Regions from separate parts of the Serratia aquatilis genome, predicted to be linked through region 3. Evidence: predicted binding sites of a transcription regulator. Region 3 holds the regulator's gene; each other region holds the start of a gene.

Region 1 (2,275 bases), 2.4 Mb from region 3:
CAGGAAACTGATCTTGCCCAGGGAAGATGCGTTGTGCAGCTTGGCTACCGCGCTCAGAATAGAGACGAATACCAGAGGCATTACGATCATTTGCAGCAGTTGTACATAGCCGTTACCGACAATATTAAACCAGCCAATAGATGCTTTAAGAACGGGATCCTCTGAGCCATAAATCAGCTGCAGTGCCAAGCCGAACACGACGCCAATAACCAGGCCGACCAACACTTTCTTTGCCAGACTCCATTGCTTATGGCGGGTTTGCGCCAGCAGCAAAAGGAGCGCAATAAAAACCAGCACGTTTAATACGAGCGGTAGATTCATCCCCATTTCTCCAATCTTCTTTTCTTTAAGTCAACGAGCTACGCACCATGTGTAGCAATGTAAATATCGTAACAGCTTGCCCATAGGCCCACTTATATCCGAATGGAATTTAATATAATTTTTTTGATTAATTTGGTTAGATAATCACAAAAAAGAGCAATAAATCACCACTTCATCAGCTTCACAGCCGGATATTTTTTATTTGCTCAAAATATGACTGCACAGGGAATGTGTAATCACCTTGCCAATAGATGGCAAAAGCAACCAGGCACAGGCATAGGACTCGTTCTAACTGGTTACCTTTTTGTGAGTTCAGCAAGGGGACGCAGAAGCGCCAACGGCACGGCCACAGTAGAGGGACACCTGCGGGAGTAAGCATATCGGCCAGGAGATGGCTGAAGTACCCAATAATCATGGCGTGTAGCGCATCGGCGGGTATTGGCCAACTGCGGGGGACGTCTAGCTGAAATAACATCATACCACCGGCGATTGCCAGTAGGCTGTGAGTAAAACCGCGATGACCAAAGGCACGTGATATGGGGATGGCTATCCAGCGCAAGCGCTGGCCTAACACTGATTTTGGGTGATCGATGTCGGGTAACAATGAAGTTAGAAGGGCGGCAGGAATAATCCGCCACCAGTCGCCATTGGCGAGTTCAGGCGTCACCTCTGCTTTTTTGGCGAAAATCGCGCAAGCAACAGAGAAAATGAGATGTCCTTCCGCGGTCATTAATGCTCTATCCTGGATACCAAACTGTTAATATATCCAGTATATGGGAATTTTTACAGTTGTGAAAGTAGTTACCCTGTAACAAATAGTTATTTAGGCATTGATACCATCGGCTACATAGAAGATGGCTTGCCATAAGAAGAGAAGTTGTAACTTGGTTGATGGCAAAGTGAACGGGAGGATTTCTGGGAGTTCAAGTCATGAAGAAAACACCAGGCTACCAGTTGGCTCTGTGTGGCAGTGACAGTGTCACAGATCGCCCGGTGTTTTCTTCACTCAGTCAGCATATTTGAAACGGCGTATAAATTCAATAAAAATGAAACGTCGTTTTAATTAATTATTTAATTCAGGTAATAAAAGCAGAAACACTTAATATTAGTAACGTTTTGAACAGCATTGCGCCAGAGTTATGACAGATGAATGGCGGTTAAATGCTCAAGGCTCGGTAGTTTATAGTCAGCCAGGGCCCAGCGAGGATCATGGCTATACTCTTGCGCAGGAATAACGATTGATTTCATGCGCGCAGCTTTGGTAGCAATCATGCCGTTGAAAGAGTCTTCAAGCGTGATACAGTGCTCAGGCGCACTACCCAAGCGCTCGGCCGCAATCAGGTAAACTTCCGGGTGCGGCTTGCTGTATGGCAAGTATTCCGCTGATACCAGTTGATCAAAATAACTTTCAAGCTCAAACATTTTCAAAACTTGCTGTTGCATATGCAAGGGAGACGCAGAGGCGAGACCGATATTTAGCCCCAGGCTACGGCACAGTTCCAACGATTGCTGCACTCCGGGTAACAGAGGGCGCTTTTCTCTGACCAAATCGATAGCGCGTTCAATGATCCGCTCAGCTACCTCTTGTTGAGAAATACCCTGCCACGGCATGGTTTGGTACCACATTTTGACCACCAAATCGATGCGTAGGCCTAGCGTATCTGGCAGTTTGTCGCGATCTGACAGATCCAGTCCCAGTGAGCCAAAAATATCCAGCTCCGCTTGCAACCATAAGGGTTCTGAATCTATCAATAAACCATCCATGTCAAAAATAGCGGTTTCGATACGCTGCAAATATGCCATTAACTCTTGCTCCACCAGTAAAGGGAAAAATTTCTGTCACTGTATCATTTTAGCTAGCGAGCCTGTACTACCTGCGATTTACCTATTTTGTCAAAATGCGAGGTTTGCCAGAGTTCGAACAATTTTGCATATCAACGCCACATCGCCGGGT
Region 2 (2,275 bases), 2.6 Mb from region 3:
GATTAACAGCTGGTGATGACTTTTATACGGTAAGCGGTGAAAAACCCTGTTCCTGCCTGGATTGTGCAACTAATCGGCTCACTTTTTATCAGGTTTATTCCTAACTGAAAATCAGGTGCGCATTTTTTCTGACGGTACGTTCTACTGATTTTGCTTCTTTTACTTTGACAATCCGCTGCGCATTTGCGAAAACATCATAGGAAGAAGAAATTATCCCCATACCGGTAGCAAATCGAATGTATTTACAACAACGAGGCTGAAAATTGCTTCGGGGTATCAGGTGAGTGCGGGTTTTGCGGTTGGCGGAGAGTTTGTTTCTTAACAAAAACATCCTTCGAATTGGTTATCCAGGGTGGATAGGCAGGCTGGATAACGGCGGATGATGGTAGTAAACAAGGACTATGGCGGTTGATATGTGGAATAGCCGCTTAATATTGGTATCGGGTCTTCGCTTGGAACAATCCCTCGCACATTGATGTTGGCTAGGGTGTGCAAGTGCAGGGAAGAACATAAGAGAGACAATAATAATGGTAGACACTAAAAAACGCCCGGGTAAAGATCTTGACCGTATCGATCGTAACATCCTCAATGAGTTACAGAAGGATGGGCGAATTTCGAACGTCGAGCTTTCGAAGCGCGTAGGGTTATCCCCAACCCCATGTTTGGAACGTGTGCGTCGTCTGGAACGTCAAGGCTTTATTCATGGCTATACCGCATTGCTCAACCCACATTATCTTGATGCCTCTTTGTTGGTTTTCGTGGAAATCACGCTGAACCGTGGCGCTCCAGATGTGTTTGAGCAATTCAACTCGGCGGTGCAGAAACTTGAAGAAATTCAAGAATGTCATCTGGTTTCCGGTGATTTCGACTACTTGTTGAAAACCCGCGTGCCGGATATGTCTGCTTACCGCAAATTATTAGGTGAGACTTTGTTACGTTTGCCGGGGGTTAATGACACCCGAACTTACGTCGTAATGGAAGAAGTGAAACAGAGTAACCGTCTGGTGATTAAAACACGGTAAGGCGCAGGTGCAAAACCTGAATAAATTCGTTACACTCCTGTTCATTCATACAGTTTTGGCGCCGAGGAAGATTCTCGGCGTCTCTACTATGCCAGCTAACAGGAACCTGGAGTGCCTTTCTTGAGCCAGGAATATACAGAAGATAAAGAAGTAACCTTGAAAAAACTCAGTAGCGGGCGGCGTTTGCTTGAAGCTGTGTTTATCGTGGTTTCCATTTTTGCCGTTTACCTCATCGCTGCACTGGTCAGTTTTGACCCTTCTGATCCCAGTTGGTCGCAGACTGCCTGGCATGAGCCTATCCACAATCTGGGGGGCACTGTTGGTGCATGGTTGGCCGACACACTGTTCTTCACCTTCGGTGTACTCGCCTACGCGATACCCCCTATCATGCTGATTTTCTGCTGGGCGGGTTATCGTCAACGTGACAAAAGCGGTTATGTCGATTATTTTGCGCTCGCGTTACGCCTGATTGGCACACTTGCGCTAGTGCTCACTTCCTGTGGCCTTGCGGCACTGAACGTCGATGATCTCTATTACTTTGCTTCCGGCGGTGTGATTGGCAGCTTGCTGAGTAGCGCTATGTTGCCATGGTTCAATGGTATCGGAGCTACGTTGGCATTGCTTTGCATTTGGGCCGTAGGTTTGACGCTGTTTACCGGCTGGTCGTGGCTGGTGATTGCAGAAAAGATCGGTGGAGTCGTTCTGGGGGCCGCTACCTTCATGACCAATCGTTCACGTCGTGAGGAGCGTTACCACGATGATGATCGGGTGATTGATGATGAGCCAGAGCCAAAGGGCAAAGAGACGGTTGTGGCTCTGCCCGCTGAGGAATTAGCAGATGATGATGTGTTGTTCTCTGCCCCTTCAGTGTCTGAAGCTGTCAGGAAAGTGGCGGAAGAGACAGTCGATCCGTTGCTAAGTGGCTTGCGTGCCAGTAGTCATGATGAACTCCCCGCGGTTGAAAGCGTACCCGTTGACACTGACATTCCGCTGATGCCTAAGGTTTCAGCTCAGATGCCAGTAACCACTGCGCCTGTAGCCCCGGCCTCTGTCAGCCAGCATCCATTAACGCCGGTCTTGGAGCAGGGCATACCACCGCTTTACTCTTTTGAGATCCCTGAAGAGACGCCTGTACCTAAAGCACCTCAGCCGGTGGATATTTACCGCGACGAAGACGAACCCCGTATGGGCGACTGGCAGAATACACCTGTGGTGAAGCGTGAACAGTCGCCATTTGATTTTTCTGCGGCACA
Region 3 (2,275 bases):
CACGTGGCTAGGCAGAATGGTGCCATCGATTTCGAGCGGTTTAAGGGGGTCGGGCAGATCTTGCTCCAGGCACTGGGTGCGCAGAGTCAACAAATCCGCTTTGGAATTATAGGGTAAAACGTACAAAATCGGCCGAGAGGGATCCAACCCTAACTCCGTGACCGGATCTGAAGGGATAACCTTACTTTTTACCAACAGTTTCATTGGTAAACTCAATAACTTATAATAAATTATACGCCAACCTGACATAACAACATGAAGCCTCTTGTTAGCAATCCGCCGCAAGCATACCAGAAACCGGAAAATGGGTCTTTGGTGTTGGGAAATCCAGAGCCATCAAGGGCAAAGGATAGACTTAACTAGATTATACCGCATGCATGCCAGCTTGCAGCACTGACCACTGCGTTACTCAGTAAATAGCAAGTCATAAGCCCGCAGCCTGAATGATGGTGGCTATATCACTTACCTCTGTAAAAGGTGCTCTTAACATGGCAAATCAAGCAACTGGCCTGAAGCGTATCGTCAAAGCCGTGGGTTATTCATATAAAGGGTTATCCGCCGCCTGGCACAATGAAGCCGCATTCCGTCAGGAACTGGTTGCCGCCGTGCTGGCTATCATACTGGCGAGCTGGCTGGATGTCGGGGCGATAGCGCGCATTTTATTAATTGGTTCGGTGCTGCTGGTGATGATTGTCGAAATACTCAACAGTGCTATTGAGGCTGTGGTTGATCGTATCGGGACGGACTATCACGAATTATCAGGGCGAGCAAAAGACATGGGCTCTGCGGCGGTATCGTTGGCGATTATTCTGGCGTTGTTTGTTTGGGGCTCGGTGCTTTGGCTGCATTTCGTTGGAAACTGAAGCGATAATGTTGTCAATGGGGGCGCTAATCCCTGATTTTTATTCATTCTTAGGTTCCCAATCAAGAGTTACCTGTATATACTCACAGCAAGACTGTATAAACAAACAGGGGGCGGAATGAAAGCACTAACGACCAGACAGCAAGAGGTCTATGACCTGATTCGCGATCATATTTCTCAAACGGGTATGCCACCGACGCGTGCCGAGATCGCAACACGTCTGGGGTTCCGTTCGCCAAATGCTGCTGAAGAGCATCTGAAGGCGCTGGCCCGCAAAGGCGTAATCGAGATCGTCTCCGGTGCCTCTCGTGGTATCCGCTTGCTGATGGAAGAAGAAGAGGGGTTGCCTTTGGTTGGCCGTGTCGCGGCAGGTGAGCCTCTACTGGCTCAGCAACATATCGAAGGGTACTTTAAAGTCGATCCTTCCCTATTCAAACCTAATGCCGATTTCCTGTTGCGCGTTAGCGGTATGTCAATGCGCGATATTGGCATTCTCGACGGTGATTTGCTGGCGGTGCATAAAACCCAGGATGTGCGTAACGGCCAGGTAGTTGTCGCCCGTATTGAAGACGAAGTCACTGTAAAACGCTTGAAGAAGCACGGTAACGTTGTTGAGCTACTGCCTGAAAACAGTGACTTTCAGCCGATAGTCGTTGATCTGCGTCAGCAGAATTTTACTATCGAAGGCTTGGCCGTTGGCGTGATCCGCAACGGTAACTGGATTTAAGCGTTACAACCGATATACTCGCCATACTTCAAGTTGCATGTGCATGTGCGTTGGCTTTCCTCACTCACCCCAGTCACTTGACTTGCGTAAGCTCCTGGGGATTCGTTGCGTTGCCGCCTTCTTGCAACTCGAATTATTTAGAGTATGTAGCCGCCCATTTTATCTGCCGGCATGTTTCAGGTTACGGCCATTAAAGCGGCTGATTGAAAGATGACGGATATATCGCCCCAGCTAGCTCTGGGGCGATATCTTTTCTGAACCCCTATCCAACTTACTTTCCTCGGGAACATATCGCTATGCGCCTGTTTTCTGCTTTCACCAGTGATACCGATAAAGCCCTGTGGCGTCTGGCACTGCCGATGATCTTTTCCAATATAACGGTTCCCTTGCTTGGCCTGGTGGATACAGCCGTTATCGGTCATCTTGACAGCCCGAGCTATCTTGGTGGTGTCGCCGTCGGTTCAATGGTGACCAGCTTCCTGTTTATGCTAATGCTGTTTTTGCGCATGAGCACTACCGGCCTCACAGCACAGGCGTTGGGAGCACAAGACCCACTGAAATTGGCACGCGCTTTTATGCAACCATTTTTACTGGCTCTGTTGGCAGGGATGACTATCGTGGTGTTGCGTACGCCGTTGATCTCGCTGGCGCTGCACGTAGTGGGTGGCGATAGGGAAGTGTTGGCG

Evidence for each region. Region 3 encodes LexA, which represses DNA repair genes until DNA is damaged. Its sites were predicted from a motif close to TNCTGTATGTACATACAGNA; they were not measured.
Region 1: the regulator LexA is predicted to act here: its motif matches at 1,074-1,093, upstream of SAQUA_RS12620 (metal-dependent hydrolase).
Region 2: the regulator LexA is predicted to act here: its motif matches at 1,058-1,077, upstream of SAQUA_RS15035 (DNA translocase FtsK 4TM domain-containing protein).

Annotation. Positions count from the first base shown of each region.
Region 1 is NZ_CP173186.1:2,801,722-2,803,996, reverse strand. It holds gene SAQUA_RS12625 (L-cystine transporter) at 1-321, opposite strand, end outside; gene SAQUA_RS12620 (metal-dependent hydrolase) at 503-1,051, opposite strand; gene hxpB (hexitol phosphatase HxpB) at 1,459-2,124, opposite strand.
Region 2 is NZ_CP173186.1:3,321,108-3,323,382, reverse strand. It holds gene lrp (leucine-responsive transcriptional regulator Lrp) at 528-1,022, shown strand; gene SAQUA_RS15035 (DNA translocase FtsK 4TM domain-containing protein) at 1,143-2,275, shown strand, end outside.
Region 3 is NZ_CP173186.1:449,987-452,261, forward strand. It holds gene plsB (glycerol-3-phosphate 1-O-acyltransferase PlsB) at 1-249, opposite strand, end outside; gene SAQUA_RS01985 (diacylglycerol kinase) at 489-863, shown strand; gene lexA (transcriptional repressor LexA) at 981-1,589, shown strand; gene dinF (MATE family efflux transporter DinF) at 1,886-2,275, shown strand, end outside.